Regions from separate parts of the Peribacillus sp. NPDC097284 genome, predicted to be linked through region 2. Evidence: riboswitches for the same ligand, from Rfam matches in the RefSeq annotation. Region 2 holds a riboswitch; the other holds the start of a gene.
The links. Region 2 has a riboswitch for preQ1 ahead of queC (7-cyano-7-deazaguanine synthase QueC). Riboswitches for the same ligand answer to the same signal wherever they lie in the genome.
Positions count from the first base shown of each region.

Region 1: it holds a riboswitch for preQ1, as region 2 does, so the genes downstream of both, ACIQXU_RS11335 (QueT transporter family protein) here and queC (7-cyano-7-deazaguanine synthase QueC) in region 2, are expected to answer to the same signal.

Region 1 is NZ_JBIWCZ010000004.1:289,792-298,301, reverse strand. It holds gene ACIQXU_RS11350 (copper resistance protein CopC) at 1-485, opposite strand, end outside; gene ACIQXU_RS11345 (ATP-binding protein) at 811-2,442, opposite strand; gene ACIQXU_RS11340 (TVP38/TMEM64 family protein) at 2,550-3,209, opposite strand; gene ACIQXU_RS11335 (QueT transporter family protein) at 3,322-3,807, opposite strand; PreQ1 riboswitch class I at 3,814-3,858, opposite strand; gene ACIQXU_RS11330 (YbaK/EbsC family protein) at 4,022-4,531, shown strand; gene ACIQXU_RS11325 (hypothetical protein) at 4,633-5,445, shown strand; gene ACIQXU_RS11320 (DUF3892 domain-containing protein) at 5,604-5,900, opposite strand; gene adhP (alcohol dehydrogenase AdhP) at 6,175-7,188, shown strand; gene ACIQXU_RS11310 (sigma-54-dependent transcriptional regulator) at 7,241-8,510, opposite strand, start outside.
Region 2 is NZ_JBIWCZ010000001.1:696,331-704,840, forward strand. It holds gene ACIQXU_RS03490 (CAP domain-containing protein) at 1-1,067, shown strand, start outside; gene ACIQXU_RS03495 (anti-repressor SinI family protein) at 1,445-1,597, shown strand; gene ACIQXU_RS03500 (DUF421 domain-containing protein) at 1,808-2,509, shown strand; gene ACIQXU_RS03505 (alpha/beta hydrolase) at 2,576-3,316, opposite strand; gene ACIQXU_RS03510 (VUT family protein) at 3,807-4,367, opposite strand; PreQ1 riboswitch class I at 4,420-4,462, opposite strand; gene queE (7-carboxy-7-deazaguanine synthase QueE) at 4,616-5,344, opposite strand; gene queD (6-carboxytetrahydropterin synthase QueD) at 5,337-5,807, opposite strand; gene queC (7-cyano-7-deazaguanine synthase QueC) at 5,807-6,469, opposite strand; PreQ1 riboswitch class I at 6,528-6,570, opposite strand; gene ACIQXU_RS03530 (methyl-accepting chemotaxis protein) at 6,756-8,435, shown strand.

The sequences.
Region 1 (8,510 bases), on a different contig from region 2:
AAATAAAAAAAGAGTGCACCAGTAAGAGCGGCAAAACAAAGATATTGAAGGCTTTGCAGGACTATTTGTGTTGTACTTGGAAAGCCTGCATGTTCTTCGCCGATCAGTTGATCGGATGGGATGTTGGATTCCCCATATTGAAAGGGAATTGTACCTTTGATGGGGTGACCATCACTAGAAACCACTCTCCATTTAATGATATAAACCCCTTCATCGAAAGAGCTTGACCATGTAGCTTCAAGAGTATTCCCTGAAACTTGGATATCTTGAAGTGGGATCTCCTTCCCCTCTTTGCTGTACATGGCAAGTGAGTGAAAGGAAGATTGTATAGTTTCACTGAATTGAATGCTGATCTTTTCAGGTATAGTATCCAAGCTCTCATTTGGGCTAGGATTCGAGCTCAAAATGGATGCATGGCCAAAGGCCGTTACCGGTAAGATAAACAAGGCAAGTAGACTGACGAACAGCCATATGTAATTCTTCATTTTGTTGTGCCAGCAACCTTTCTTAGTACTTCTATGAACTAGTATAAAATGAAAATGTGAAATAACAGTGAAAAAATGAAGAGAATCTCTCTACATTTTCTTGATCTATAAGCTAATTATTCTATTTCCTATTATGCATCATTAAGAAATAATTAAGCTTACCATGGTACTCTGACCTTACCATATTACAGGAAATGTAGGGGGGAGTACGTTGAAAAAGATAAAAAAGGCGAGAAGGTGATTTTGGCCGGTTCAATCGTGTGTATGGGGACGTTTACTTATATCCCGAACACAACAAAATAGGACAAGTAAACAAGTACTTATCCTATTTATATATCGGCAATTCAATTTTAACTTCGGTACCATGGTTTAGTTTGCTACTAAAGTGTACTTTTCCTTGGTGCGCTTCGATAATTCGGCAACTTACGGTCAGTCCAAGCCCAGTCCCTTTTTCTTTAGATGAAAAAAAGGGCTCCCCGAGATGTTTCATGCGATCTTTCTCGATTCCACAGCCATTATCCTTGATTGTAACGGAAATGGAATGGTTAATATGCTCAATTTCTATCGAAATATGGGATGCTGTTGCTTCCAGAGCATTTTTGACCATGTTGATGAATACTTGTTTCAGCTGGTTTGCTTCGCATAAAATAAGCGGTATATCGTTTTTTACCTCGATAGAAATTTGAGCGGAAGAAGAATCGGCTTCTACAAGAAGCAAGGCTCTGACTTCATCGATCAATTCTACGATCTGATTTTGACTGAACATGATTTCCTGAGGCTTTGCTAGGACAAGCAATTCGCTAACGATTAAGTTGATTCGGTCTAATTCGCTAAGCATGATGGTGTAATATTGATCATGGGGTTGGTCGTTTTTTTTCAGGAGTTGAACGAACCCTTTTAAGGACGTTAAAGGGTTGCGCACTTCATGAGCAACACTTGCTGCAAGTTCACCGATGATCGAAAGTTTCTCGGATTTTCGTAAGCGTCTTTCTGTTTCACGAATTTGTGTTACGTCTTTTGCATACGTAATGATACCGGCTAATTCTTTGCCCACTAACATGGGAACAAAAGTACAAGAAAGTAAAATGGAATTCCCGTATTTGGTAACAAGCGCTATATCTTTTCCTTTTTTAATCCCCTTCTGATTTTCCACGACATATTGACAGGATGATTGGATGAGCTCTTTAGCTTCTGCGGAAAAATCCAAATCAATAAAAGGGTCCCCTTGAACTTCACCTTTACGGAATCCAGTGACGGTTTCAAATCTTGGATTGACGTTTGTGATGGTTCCTTTCAAATCAAGCATTAACATGGGGGAAGGGTTGTGATCAAACAAAGACTTATAACGCTGTTCACTAGCAAGCAATTGACTTTCCGCGGCAATTCTTTCTGAAATATCCCTACCTATGACTACTAACCCTTTTCGTGAACCATCTTCATGAAATAATGGGACTTTGATGGTATCGAAGGTCTTAAAATGACCGTTTGGCAGTGGAATATTCTCCTCACAACGCGTAATCTTCTTCATTGCCCATGTTTCTTGATCGGAATCTTCACAGTAAATCAATGAATCTCTGTAGAATTGGGAGTACTCGGCAAGCTCGCTATCTTTTTTTCCTTTATAGTCCACATTCTCCAATTGGAATAACTGAAGTCCAAACGTATTCGATTCTAGCCATCTACCTTCTCCATCCTTAAAATTCACAAAGTCTACCATTGAGTTAATAAGGGTACTTCGAAGTTGTTCTTCTTCTTTTAGTTGTTTGAACTCTTCTCTTTTAGATAAGTAGAGAAATAAAATCAAACCGATTAATAGGACAAAGATGAACCCTTCTGCTCGCTGGAGTTGAAGGAACGCCTCTTTAGTATTCAAGGAATTCATTAAATAGTAATTGAAAACAAGTAATGTGGTCATTCCAGAAAGAATGTAGATTACTAATATGATACGTCTCGGCATATGGGTCTCCCTGAATTCTCCGACATTTCAAAGCTGAAATACATACACATTTTAACAAACTATTGGCTGAAAATATACGATTCCACACAAAAAAACAGGCAGCAAGGTTACCTGTTTTTCTTAAAGAGTGATAGGTTCTTTTTTTTCTTGAAGCGCTTGTAGATAAGGAAAAAGGTTAAGAGCAGGAAACCGAGTACAATCAATGTATATTGATTCATCTCTACGGAAAGAATTCCATATGGAATTAAAGAGAGAAAGAAGAAGTAGATGAGATTGCCTAATGCTGTTGCCATTAAGAAATCTTTGAAGGTGACGGAACTAACTCCAGCTGCAAGGTTTATTAAACTTGTCGGTATGAAAGGGAAAATTCTACCGGTAAAGACATACATAAACCCATGATCCTTGACGGAATCCTGCGAGTCGGTACCCATCTTTCTTAAAATCAATGACTGGAACCAGTGCCTGGCAGCATAGAAAATGGTTCCTGACGCGACCACGCTTGTTAACCAACTCCATAGATACCCGAATGCAAAGCCAAAGATCGTTACATTAATTGTTAAAAGTAAAATCAGGGGGATGACAGTAAAGGAGTTCTGAATGATCATCAAAACGAACGTCACTACAAAGGTAAGAAGGAGATTTTCTGTCAATATGGCTATCACGGATTCCAAGTCGCTATTCCAAATCATCGTGAATAATTCTGAATTTAGCCCGATGAATGTTACTACAATCAGAAGGACGAGTAACATCAGTATTTTTTTCTGCAAAAAGTCACCACCATTTATCAATTTTTTTGAGTATGGTTGAAAAAAAGAGCCGCTGCATGTAGCAGACAGCTCTTTGAATATAGAATGTTCTTTTACTTTATGCACAGTGAGTTCAAAGCAACTTTCCAAATTGAATTCTTTTATTCATCATATAAATGATGGGTGCCCCGATCAGTAGGACGAGGAATTCCCCGGCTGCTGTTGTTGCCCAACTTATTAAGAATGGCAATCCTAAGACTAGATTCAATTCTATGGCTATTAGGAACATCGTAACCGTGAATATGATGATGGTCATGGCCATTCGACCCTTAATGCCCGTTATGAAACGGGAAGAAAAGATGACAAGCAATAAGGCTATCAGAGATTGCCCGACCCCAAAAATCAAGTCATATGCCCCTAACTGTGAAAAGAAAAGGTTCGATATGAACACACCGACGACTATGCCGGATATATATTTCTTATTAAATACAATAAGATGATTCAACATTTCGGGAATGCGGAATTGAAGCACCCCAAACATAATCGGCTGAAGCACGAATGAGACAGCGATATAGATGGCAGCCAATAGACCATTTATCGCGAGCGTACGAATATTCATATTTTTCTCTCCCTAGTTTTTTATCGTGGGATGGTTACGAACCACGTTAGGCTTTTGCCCGAAGTTTAATAGTATCGTATTTTGGCCTCTTTCGTCAATTTCAAGATTTTATGCGAAATATTGAATATTTAGAATAAAGGAAAGAGATTTTGCTTTACTATAGTGAAGAATGGTACGATTCATAAAAAGAGTTAAAGGAAAGGGATGAAAGTAAATGTCAATCGAGAGTGTTAGGGCCCACTTTAAACAATGGAACAGGGAACATGATGTGATGGAATTCAAAACATCTAGTGCCACAGTAAACCAAGCTGCGGAGACAATCGGGGTTATACCCGCGCGCATTGCCAAAACGTTGTCATTTAGGGGAGAAGGAGACCAAGCAATTTTGGTCGTGGCCGCTGGAGATGCGAAAGTCGATAATAAGAAATTCCGGAAAATGTTTGGGTTCAAGGCAAGGATGTTATCTCCAGAAGAAGTTCTTGAACAGACCGGACATGCAATCGGGGGTGTCTGCCCATTTGGATTGGCAAATGAACTGGATGTTTACTTGGATGTTTCGATGAAACGGTTTGAGACAGTTTTCCCGGCTTGCGGGAGCGCGAACTCAGCCATTGAACTTTCACTCGGGGATTTATTTCAATTCTCAAAAGCAAAGGACTGGGTAGATGTTTGCAAGGACTGGGAACAAGAAGTGAATGAAGATATGCAGAAACATATCATTTGAATGAAGGAATAAAGTCCACTTCATGTGGACTTATTTCTGATAGTGGGGAGTTATTAGGTTCTAATGAATTAGGATAGAATGCTAATGATGGAGGGTCATGGATGTCCAATGTAGAGTACAAAAACAATAATAGTAGTTATCACAGTCTTAAAAATCTATATGAGGAAAATATCACGGTCAGAAGCATAGCCCAAGAGTTTGAGTTTTGTGGAAAAGATGAATCGGCCATTGATATCAAAAATGTAATGGAGGAAAAACACTTTGATACATTGGCCGTGAAAGACCAGGGGGAAATCGTTGGTTATATCGATAGACATGAACTTGGCGAAGGGAACATTTCGGATTATATGAAGCTCTTTTCCCCAAGGGAACTTGTATCGGATTCAACGCCCTTGATCCAATTGTTAGGCATTTTTAAGAAGAAAACGAGGGTATTCGTGTTAGAGAATAATTCAATCAAAAAGTTAATCACGCATGCCGACCTCCAAAAACCACCAATCAGGATGCTGATTTTTGGCTATATCACTTTATTGGAAATGAGACTTAGTGATATTATCATGCATCGATTCGGGGGTGAAAGCTGGTATCCGATGATTAGTGAGGATCGTCTACATAAGGCAAGTGAATTATATGAAAGGAGAATGGAGAAAAATGAGGAGATTAATTTAATTGAATGTCTACAAATTAGCGATAAATTCGACATTATTCATAAAGATAAAGAGTTGAGAACATTTTTTCAAATCCCATCCAAAAGTAAAGGGAAGAAAGATGCCAATGCCATCAGGAAGTTACGGGATAAGATTTCGCATGCTAATGAACTTGGGATGGATATGTCTTGGATTGAAATCATAGAAGTGGTCGAAATCTGTGGCCGCTTGCTGGAAATATCTGAGTCCTATCATTATGAATGGTAAACAGATAGAAGGATTGGAGAAAAAGGGAGAGTGCTGGTTGCTCCATTTTCAATATCCCGGAAAACCTTGAGGAAGTCGTTAGGAGAACCTGTTAGTATGCGGTTCTTTTTTTGTTGCGGAAAAAAGCTGCCTGAATGGAAGGCAGCTTTTCTCGGTCTTTAAAATTCAGGCAGTTCATCCAGATTATTTTCTTTAATGCCATCAGGCTCACTTCGCAAAATGTCCCGACCATATTTATGAAAGACATCTACGTTTGCGAGTGCACCAGCCTTGGCTTCTGAAAGAGCGGTGGGATAGTCCAGTTCCCTTCCGGTATTTGTCTTGATGGCGATGATATTATCCTCTTCATTCTTCCGTACGGCGACAATTTCTTCTTTGTCGTTCCCACCTTGTTGGTTCGCTTGTGGCGTTCCTTGTTGTTTGTAGGATTCATAGGCTTCTTCAAATGTGTCCATTGTACACCTCCTCTTTATAGGGTGAACCATTTTTCCAGCAATATACGAACTGGTTTTCGTCATCATTGAGCCGGATTTCTGTCATAATGGGCCGAATTTTCGGCTAGGATTTATGTTTGAACCTAACTTGATTGCACTTTTCTGTTTGGCATGGCACTTGCATTATAAATAAGTGGAAGTGAGAAAAACACGGACCTAAGGGAGGAATAGAATCATGAATGTAAATCAGGGGACAAGTACGGTGGAATCGAAAACATTGAAGGATGTTAAAACAATGAAGGCAGCGGTCGTCAATGAATTTAAACAAGAGCTTGAAATAAAGGATGTACCGATTCCGGATTTAGAGTATGGTGAGATTTTAGTTAAAATTAAGGCATGTGGCGTATGTCACACGGATTTACATGCAGCACATGGCGACTGGCCGGTGAAGCCAAAGCTCCCGCTTATTCCTGGACATGAAGGAGTAGGGATTATCGAGAGGGTAGCAGAGGGCGTCACAACATTGAAAGTCGGTGACCGAGTAGGGATTCCATGGCTTTATTCGGCATGTGGCGACTGTGAATACTGTTTGACGGGCCGTGAAACGCTCTGCTTGGATCAACTGAATGCAGGATATTCGGTGGACGGAGGATATGCGGAATATTGTAAGGCACCGGCAAAATATGTTGTCAAGGTTCCGGAAGGGCTAGATTTTGCCGAGGTCTCCCCAATTTTCTGTGCAGGTGTGACGACGTATAAAGCGCTTAAGGTTTCAGAAGCAAAACCAGGGGACTGGGTCGCAATCTATGGTATTGGCGGACTTGGGCATGTTGCGCTTCAATATGCGAAGGCGATGGGATTCAATGTCATTGCCGTCGATATTCAAGATGATAAGCTTGAGCTGGCAAAAGAACTAGGAGCGGATTATACAGTGAATGGGTTGAAGAATGATCCCGTTCAAGCAATTAAGGATAAAGTTGGTGGCGTACAAGCAGCTATTTCTGTTGCCGTAACGAAAAAAGCATTTGAACAGGCTTACAGTTCAGTCAAAAGAGGCGGAACACTCGTCGTGGTCGGATTGCCGAATGATGAACTTCCTATCCCTATTTTTGATACGGTATTAAATGGGGTAACGGTGCGAGGTTCAATCGTTGGTACAAGAAAAGATTTACAAGAATCTCTTCAATTTGCGGCAGATGGAAAAGTACGGACGAATATTGAAACAAGACCGCTTGATGAAATCAATGATGTGTTTAAAATGATGGAAAAGGGTGAAATTAACGGTCGTATCGTTTTAACATTGGAATAGAAACAAATGAAAGGGTGTCCTATTAATGGGGGCACCCTTGTTCATATACGAGTCAGGTATGTTTTTTTTCATTTAGTATATAACGTAATTTCCTCATTGAAATCTGTAGGCGCTTGGCGGCTTCATTCCGGTTTCCATACGTTTTTTGAAGGGTTTGCAGGACGAGCTCTTTTTCGATGGTAGATTCGAACTGTTTGATTTCCAAGAGTATGTTTTCAAGCGTCAGCTCATCTTTTTCATTAAAATCGGCTACAAGTTTCTTCCGCCATTCTTCGAGAGGGTTTTCAGGAGAGTGAAGATCCATTGTAGCTTGTTTCTTGGGTGAAATGACCTGATGGGTAGGGAGAACGATATCGTCCGCAGTGATATCCTGTCCATGATCTGCGAGGGTTAAGGTTCTCATCACGGTATTAGATAGCTCACGTATATTTCCGGGCCAGTCGTATAGCTGTAATTTTTCGATAGCCTCTTGTGAAAAGGATACATCTGCCTGACCATTCCTTTCGACCAGATGCTCGACAAGGAGAGGGATATCCTCTTTTCTATGACGTAATGCTGGTACTTCAAGAGTGACAACATTCAGGCGGTAAAATAGATCCTCCCGAAACTTATTGTTTTCTACTGCTTGCTGAAGATTTTCATTAGTGGCAGCTACCAATCGTGCGTTGGTCCGTAATGTCCCACTGCTTCCGACCCGCATAAATTCCCTAGTTTCCAAGACCCGCAGAAGCTTGACTTGGATGGCTGGACTGGCATCAGCAATTTCATCAAGGAAAAGGGTTCCATTTCCGGCTATTTCAAAAAAGCCTTTTCGTTGTTGGGTTGCACCGGTGAATGCGCCTTTTTCATGGCCGAATAATTCACTTTCAAGCAGGGATTCTGAAATGGCTCCACAATTAATCGCGATAAAGGGCTCGTGGTTACGCGGGCTTGCTGAGTGAATGAAGCGGGAGAGCACCTCTTTACCCGTTCCCGTTTCCCCTTCTATTAAGACATTAACCGATTTTTGAGCGACTTTGAACGCCATTTCTGTCAGTTCTTTCATTATGACACTTTCACCGACGATGAGACCGGAGTCCCTGGCCAGTTTCTGAAAGAAATGCTGATTCACATCCGTGTTTTCATTCAGGAGGTTTTCAATCTGCTTTTCTAATATCTCAATATCGGCAAAGGGTTTTTCCATATAATCACTTGCGCCAAGTTTCATTGCGCGGACGGCGGTCTTGACTGTGCTGTAACCAGTCATGATGAGTGCCTTGCAACGAGGTTGTTTTTGTTTGAGATGTTGTAAAAGGGAAAGGCCGTCACAATCGGGAAGCTTC
Region 2 (8,510 bases):
TTCAGGAGTCGGGATTAAAGGCGGGAATCGGATCTTTTGCTACAGATGTTCGCTCCCTCTTAACCAAACCTGAAGTATCAAATGCCATTGAAAAACTGAATACCGGAGTCAACCAGTTGATCGGCAAATTGACGGATACAGTCGATCAAGCAAGAGATGAGGAACAAACCGAAACGAAAAAGGTGGATAAACCTGACTTGAAGGCCCCTGCTGAATCCTCCTTTTCGGTCCGTAATATCGAGCTTGGCGACACAAAGGAATCCGTCGAAAAGCAGGCAGGTGAGGCCAAACGCCATTCCCTGAACGAATATGGAGTAGAGTGGTTTGCCTATCATGAAAATTATCAAAATTTCTTCATGGTGGCCTACGACAGCAAGAATAGAGTCGTCGGTCTCTATACAAACCAGGATTTGATTTCATCCAAGCAAGGAATCAAACGAAATACACCCAAGGAAACCGTGACGGAAAAATTGGGTAAACCAATAACAAAACTGCTTAAAGGAAATGTATATTACCAGATTCAAAGCAATGGTGAATATGATACGTTCAAAATGGATAACAGCTTCGTCACGATTTTTTATGATAAACATGAGGATAATACAGTCACATCGATCCAAATCATCAGCGCAGGTCTTGAACAGCAAAAAAGCACCTATTTTGCCCCCTCCAGCCCAGAGCTTAAAAAGGGCTTTGAATATCAATTATTCGACTTGACCAATGCCTCAAGGGTCAATCATGATCTTTCCGTCCTGTCATGGGATAAGCAGGTGAAAGTGACGGCCCAAGATCACAGTAAAGACATGGCCGTCAACCAATACTTTAACCATACTAATCTTGATGGGGAATCCCCCTTCGATCGGATGGAAAGTGACAAAATCTCTTTCCGCATGGCCGGAGAGAACCTTGCCGCTGGTCAGAACAGCAGTATCTTCGCCCACGAAGGCTTAATGAATTCCATCGGTCACAGGGAAAATAAATTACAAAAAGACTTTTCTTCACTGGGAGTGGGCGTCGCCTTTGAAGAAGATGAAAAGCCGTATTACACAGAAAACTATTTAAAAAGATAAGCCACTTTACATGCCGTAATCAGGAAAAGCCTGATCGGCTTTTTTATTTTCTTTAATATTCTGTTAATTTAACATTTTAACTTGACTCCTACTTTATCACTGTAAGATAATACATAAGAGTAATAACATGGAAAAAAGACAGGATAACAGCCGCATCACTACATAGGAAAATGAGTAATGACACTCACGAATAAAGGCCCCATTTACGAAAAGCCTAATGAATATAAGGGAGCCCTGACAAAAAACATCCGGAAAGTCACATAGAAGAAATTGAAAAGTACGGAACAGCACTAAAACCCAAGAAGTCATTTTACTCTCTAACTTGCGCTGCTCTGGGTGAAAATAAAAAATACAAGAGGTAGATTGGGAGGGTGATCATGGAATCCGGGAACAGATTGAAACAGGAGCAACTCGATAAAATATGGCTGGCACTTATATTGGAAGCCAAAAGAATTGGCCTAACGATAGAACAGGTCAAGAAATTCATCGAGAAGAACTCAAGTGACGAGCCTGCCCAAAAAATTCGTTAAAAAGGGGCTGTCTAATAAGTCCTTACTCCAGTGAACTTCGCAAAAATAAAGAGGCAGAAATGTTGTTAAATCAACGTTTCTGCTTTTTACATATTCAATTTCGGTGTAATTACCCCTTTTGGGACAGCCCTTTTTTTTCATTTTTACATCTAAATCAGTCAAACGCTCATACTAATTCTTAGATAACAAAAAACAAGGACGTGAGCTTAGATGGATTTTTTCTACAGCCAAGACACACTTACTACAATTCAGTGGATTTTGAGAGCCATCATATCATTCCTTTTTTTACTCTTTGCAGTTAAATTGATGGGGCGCCGGGCCATTTCTCAGTTAAGGTTGATTGACTTTTTAATGGCACTGATCATTGGAAATATTCTTGCCCACCCATTATCTGATGAACAGTTAGGCTTAAAGGGACCGATGATCACGTCAGTCGTACTAGTTATTTTATATATAATCAGTGTATTTGTGAGTCTTCATTGGGGCAGACTCCGAAATTTTTTTGAAAGCCCTCCTTTGCCTCTTATAGAAAACGGACAAGTCATCCATAAAAACTTAGTCAAAGCACGAATTTCTATCGATATTATTTTATCCGAATTAAGAAAGGCAAAAATTGAAGAAATTCAAAAAGTTGCTTTGGCATTTTGGGAACCTGATGGGACTATTTCGTTCTTCTTACTTCCCCAATACCAATCAGTGACCCCTGGTGATATAAAGTTGACCACAAAGCCATTTTCTTTTCCTATAACCATTATTAAGGAGGGAAAGATTGATTTTCACGAATTAAACCGAGTGGGTAAAGATGAAGGATGGCTGAAAAGGAAAGTAACCATGTACAATGCGGACATAACCGATATCTTATTGGCAACTATCGATACTAACGGGAACGTGAAAGTGTTCTTATACAGCTGAATTTCATCAGACAGAAGATTTACATTTAGAAAAAGGCCGCCCAATTTAACTGGCAGCCTTCCCACTTTACCAAATCAAGTTATTTAAAAACCGATGAACATCTTCATAAACTTGCTCCCGCTCTTTCCCCAATGTGATGATATGCCCTGATTGCTCATACCATATCAATTGCCTATGTTGCGTATCGACATCATTGAAGATCATGGGTGCACTTTCCGTATAGTCGGAATCGTCCAACCGGCCCTGTTGAACAAGAGTCGGTGCCGTAATCAAATCTAAATTTTCACTAGTATCTTCTATGATATGCAAAACATCTTTCAACGAGTGCATAGGCTCTTTTTCTAACCGTTTTATTTCTGCATCGATTTGGTCTGGGTCTTTGCCTTCGAATTTTTTGTAGGCCCTGGCATAACTGATCATACGATTATGTAATCGACTCACGTCTCTCCCTTTCATCGGGGCACACATGGAAACGACACCTTTCACAGGGAATTCCGTTCCCACTTTTAAAGAGAAGACCCCACCGAGGGAAATCCCGACAACGGCGATATCCTCGTACCCTTCTTCTTTAAGGAAACGGTACCCATCCACTACGTTTTTCCACCATTCCTTTGGACCTGTATGGATGAGTTCCTCAGCTGGCAATCCATGACCTTTATATAGAGGTGCGTGGCAGGTATAGTCACGGTCATTGAGATAACGACCCAACTTCTTCATATCTGCTGTGCTTCCAGTAAATCCGTGAAGTAAGAGAACTGCTCTCTCTCCACCTTTGTATGTGAATGACTCAGGTGCAATGACTTTCATACTATCTGCTCCTTTTCCTCAAGTTGTATATATTGAAATTTCTGATAAAATCATTAACTATTTAAAAGAATCACCATTACCCCGATTATAGTACCTATGCCTTAATTAGGACAAGTGATGCGGTCCGAAGGACATTTTACTATGACTGGTTTTATTTAGCAATCTAAATTTTCCTTTTTCTAGTTCAGGAATGATGTACCTTATATTTCGAGGTACATCGTGTTAATAAAAAGGTACGTAATCTTATTATCGATAACCTTGTTTGACTCTTCGCAGTGATTCGAATAGGACAGGCATCTAATTTTCTATAAAAAAAGAAAACCCGTTTAACAACGGGTTTTTTGTTTACTCGCATTCTCTCGATTCTAGCTTATCAAGGTTATGCTTTCTGTAGTTGGCACAAGAAAGCTTCAAGCATTCTCCCTGGACTTGCGGACCATATTTCTCGCGAAAAGCCTCCAAGCAATAGCACTTATCTTCTTCTTTAGTATCATCCACCAAGCGCATTCCCTCCATTATTGATCCGCTTTTCAAGCCTTACATGGATTTTCCCCAATAGAATGGCCCCCATTGACTGAATGACCGTTTTGACAATAATCTGACCAACAATCGCGGCAGGTACAGAGGACCACGGCAAGATGTTCGCCCCCAGTGGACTAAGCCCAATCACCACAAATATTGCCGAATCGAAAAATCCTCCAACTACCCCTGAGTAAAATACCCTCCAACTTAATGGTAGCTTCAATCGAGTATATATTTCCGTATCTGCCGTTTCAGCCACCACGAATGAAAGGGCGGAAGCAAATACGATTAATAATGTATCGCCTAACAAGAATGATACACTGGCTGATAAAAGTAATGCCAGGATAATGCACAGATAAGTCCTTGCCCTGCCAAATTTATTTTGAACTAAATCACGGAAGATGAAGGTCCCTCCGATCAACAATGTCCCCATCGGGATGATGAACATACCAAATTGCAATGGCATAAATGCGGCTGTGACCACATTCGCGGTCACAATGGACAATAAATACAATAGAACTCTTAACATTTCTTACAATCTCCTTTTATAGGAAAAAACAGCACCCTAAGAAAGAGTGCTGTTCTCCTTAGTTTTTTTGAGAGGGTAGCTAGAACCTCTTCCGCCTCAAGCGGATTATCTTTTTTCCTTTTTTATCTTATCTTGGATACGGGGGTAAATCAAGGTTAAAAGTACCCCCTCACGTATCTAAATGTAAAGAACATATAATAGAAGAGAAACGGCATTCAATAGAAAGTATGACTTCCCCACCCTTTTCCTTACACGCCCCGTTTATTTCCCCAGATATACGTATGCAGCTGGGGGAGCACCTTCACATCATTCAGTTCGTCATCGGCAATCACCCGATTAATTAACTGTTCATATTTTCCCAACAGTTCACTGACCAGCTGCCGATCGTCCGTCGTCACGCTGTCATCATTGCCTACCTGCAGGTAATAAGGAATGCCTGGATAGCGGGCATGTACATTCTTCGCATATTGATAATCAGCTTCATCAAATACGACAATCTTCAAAGAGATTTGATTTTCATCCCTTCTATTGGAAAGCTTGGATAGGATATCATCAAGCACTTCAAAATCGGTCTTCATCCTTGAACTTGGCGGTTTTGGTGATATCGTCAGTTCATCAATATCGAGAAACCAATCCTGCCACCGGCTACCTTGTGTCTCCACGCCAATTCTGATGTTCTTCTCTTTTAAAAGGGTGATTAACTCAGCCATATTCTTCAAGAGGCCGGGATTGCCCCCGGATATCGTCACGAAGGAGAAACCCTTGCCTCCCTTGAGTTTTAGCTCCTCCCATATTTCTTCAGCTGTCATCTGGACGATATCTTCCTTTCCTGTCCCATCCCAAGTGAAGGCGGAATCACACCAAGCACATGAATAGTCGCACCCAGCTGTCCGGACGAACATCGTCTTTTGCCCGATGACCATGCCTTCCCCTTGAATGGTCGGCCCGAAGATTTCCATGACGGGCAGCTTACTCACAGTTCATCCACTCCCGTCTTGCTTCAGCATAACTCGTCGGCGTTTCATAAAGACGGACAAATTCAACCCTAGCCCCTTTATAGTCCTTGTTTTGCAGGGCATCAGCCATCTTTTCATAAATCCAGACGACGATATTTTCAGCTGTTGTATTCATAAGTGGCAGCGTTTCATTCAAATAGCGGTGGTCAAGATGAATGTCGATTTCTTTTTTCCAGATTTCTTTGATGTCGCCAAAGTCGATCATCAACCCACGGGAATCATTATAGCCGCTTATGCCAAAAATGACTTTATACGTATGGCCATGCAGATTCTTGCATTTCCCTTCATAATCATGAAGATGATGAGCTGCATCAAACGTGAATTCCTTGCTCACGAGCACCCGTCTTTGATGATAGTTCAATTGATTACGATGAATGTCCTGTTCTATTTTTTGAAGCTTATCGACAATCTTGAACCCATACATTATAGGTTCACCTGCCGTCTAATCACATAGTCATCCAGACCCTTTTTTCGAAGCTTGCATGCCGGACACTCCCCACAGCCATCTGCTATGATTCCGTTATAACAAGTCAGCGTCTTTTCACGAACGAAATCAAAGGCACCCAGTTGATCTGCCATTTCCCATGTTTCTTCTTTATTCAGCCACATAAGCGGCGTATCTATAACAAAAGACTGATCCATTGAGAGATTCAAAGTGACATTCAACGATTTAATGAACACATCCCGGCAGTCTGGATATCCGCTAAAGTCCGTCTCACAAACACCGGTTACAATATGCTTCGCCCCAATTTGGCTTGCAAGCACTCCTGCGAATGACAAGAACAGTAAATTCCTTCCCGATACGAATGTAGACGGTAACTCCCCTTCTTCCCCGTCCGCCACAGCAATGTCACTTCTCGTCAACGCGTTCGGCGCCAACTGGTTCAACAACGACATATCCAAAACATGATGGGGGATGTCCAGTTCCTTTGCAATATTCCGCGCACAATCAATTTCCAAGCTATGACGCTGATTATAATCAAACGTCACTGCCTCCACTTCCGAAAAATGCTTCATGGCCCAGAATAAACACGTCGTACTGTCTTGTCCCCCACTAAACACCACTACTGCCTTTTCTTTCTTCAACATTATGAAAAACTCCTTTTTTACGGAAAAAAGCAGCACCCTAAGAATAGAGTGCTGCTTTTCCTTAGTTTTTTTGAGAGGGTAGCTAGAACCTCTTCCGCCTAAAGCGGCTTATAATCTTTTCTCTATAATCATAACGCAATATATGGAATCATATCAATATATTCCATAAAAACAAAGAGATTCCCTGTCTTTTCAGCCCAATTTCCCCTTTTCTCTTTAAATATCGGTCCCCATTTCCGATAAACAGAAGGTAAACTAATCTACCGAAAAAGGGGCCGTACACTTGAAAAAGATTAAAACAAAGGTATTGTTAGCATTTATGCTAGTCATATCTTTATGCATCATATTAGGAGCCTATAGTATTTACAGCAGCAATAAGTCTCTTAAACATTCTAGAGATATCATCGACCATGAATTGCCTCTTCTTATTAAAGATGAACAATTACTCTATAACCTTTCGCAAAGAATGGCATTTGTTAGAGGGTATATCCTATTTGGAGATGAACAATATAAAGAGGATTTCCTAGCTTATACCGAAGAAAGCAAACACATACAAGAAGAGCTATTAGCCTTATCCGACTCTGAGAGAACGAAAGAAATCATTGAAACAAGCATTGATTGGAGAACCATGATTGAAGAACGCGTCTTTACCCAGTATGAGCAAGGAGATGAAAAACAGGCGAAAGAAATATTGCTGAATGAAGTAGCGCCCATAAGCACGGAAATAATGGATGGCTTCAAAGAGCTCGCTTCCGAGCGCGAAAAACTGATCGTCACTTCCGGAGAGACCGTCATCAGCAGTGGAAAATCCGTTAAAACGACGAGTATCATTTTATCCATCATTACAGTCATAGCAGGAATTGGCCTTGCCCTTGTGACAGCCAACCTCATTACCAAACCGATCCTAAGGATCCGAGACAGGATGAAGCTAATGGAAAAAGGTGAACTGAACCATGCACCACTTAAGCAGACATCAAACGATGAACTCGGGGAATTGACGTTTTCCACAAACGAGATGCAGAGAAACCTTCGCAATATCATTGAAAACATGCTGAATGTATCCGAATCCGTTACAAGCAAAAGCGAAGAGCTGACCCAATCGGCAAATGAAGTGCAACAAGGAAGCAGTCAAATTGCAACCACTATGTACGAGCTGTCAGAAGGCTCTGAGTCACAAGCCAACCAAGCAACGGAAATCGTCCGTATGGTGGAAGAATTCTCAGGAAAGATCCAAAAGGCACACAGTGAAGGAGAAGAAATTTCCCAAACCTCCACCGAGATCCTGTCCTTAACAAAAGAAGGAACAACCATGATGCACAAATCCGTACAACAAATGCAAACGATTGATAGGATTGTGAAACAGGCAGTCGATGAGGTAAAAGGCCTTGATTCACAATCCCAGGAAATTTCAAAGCTCGTTCAGGTCATACAGGACATTTCCAATCAAACCAACTTACTCGCTTTAAACGCAGCCATTGAGGCGGCACGCGCCGGCGAACATGGAAAAGGATTTGCCGTCGTCGCCGAAGAAGTTCGGAAACTCGCGGAACAAGTTACAGATTCTGTGGGTGACATTACTGGAATTGTTACAGCCATTCAAACAGGTTCTAAAACCGTCGTTCACTCCTTGGAAGATGGATATACACAAGTAGATGAAGGCACCCAACAAATTACCATTACCGGCCAAACCTTTGAAACCATCAATCATTCAGTGGGAGCCATGAGCACAAAATTACAACACATAACCAATGACTTACACTATATCTCTACCAATAGCATAAAAATCAACCAGGCCGTCGAAGACATTGCAGCCGTTTCCGAAGAGTCAGCAGCAGGCATTGAACAAGTATCTGCTTCAGCACAGCAATCCAGCTCTTCAATGGATGAAATCACCAATCACGCCAGTGAACTTGCATCATCGGCAGAACAGTTAACAGACCAGGTTAAAAGATTTCAATTATGATGAAAGCCGCTTCCCACACCTACCTTGTGGGAAGCTTTTCCTTGCATGCATTTAGCTATTCCTATGAAGTTAATA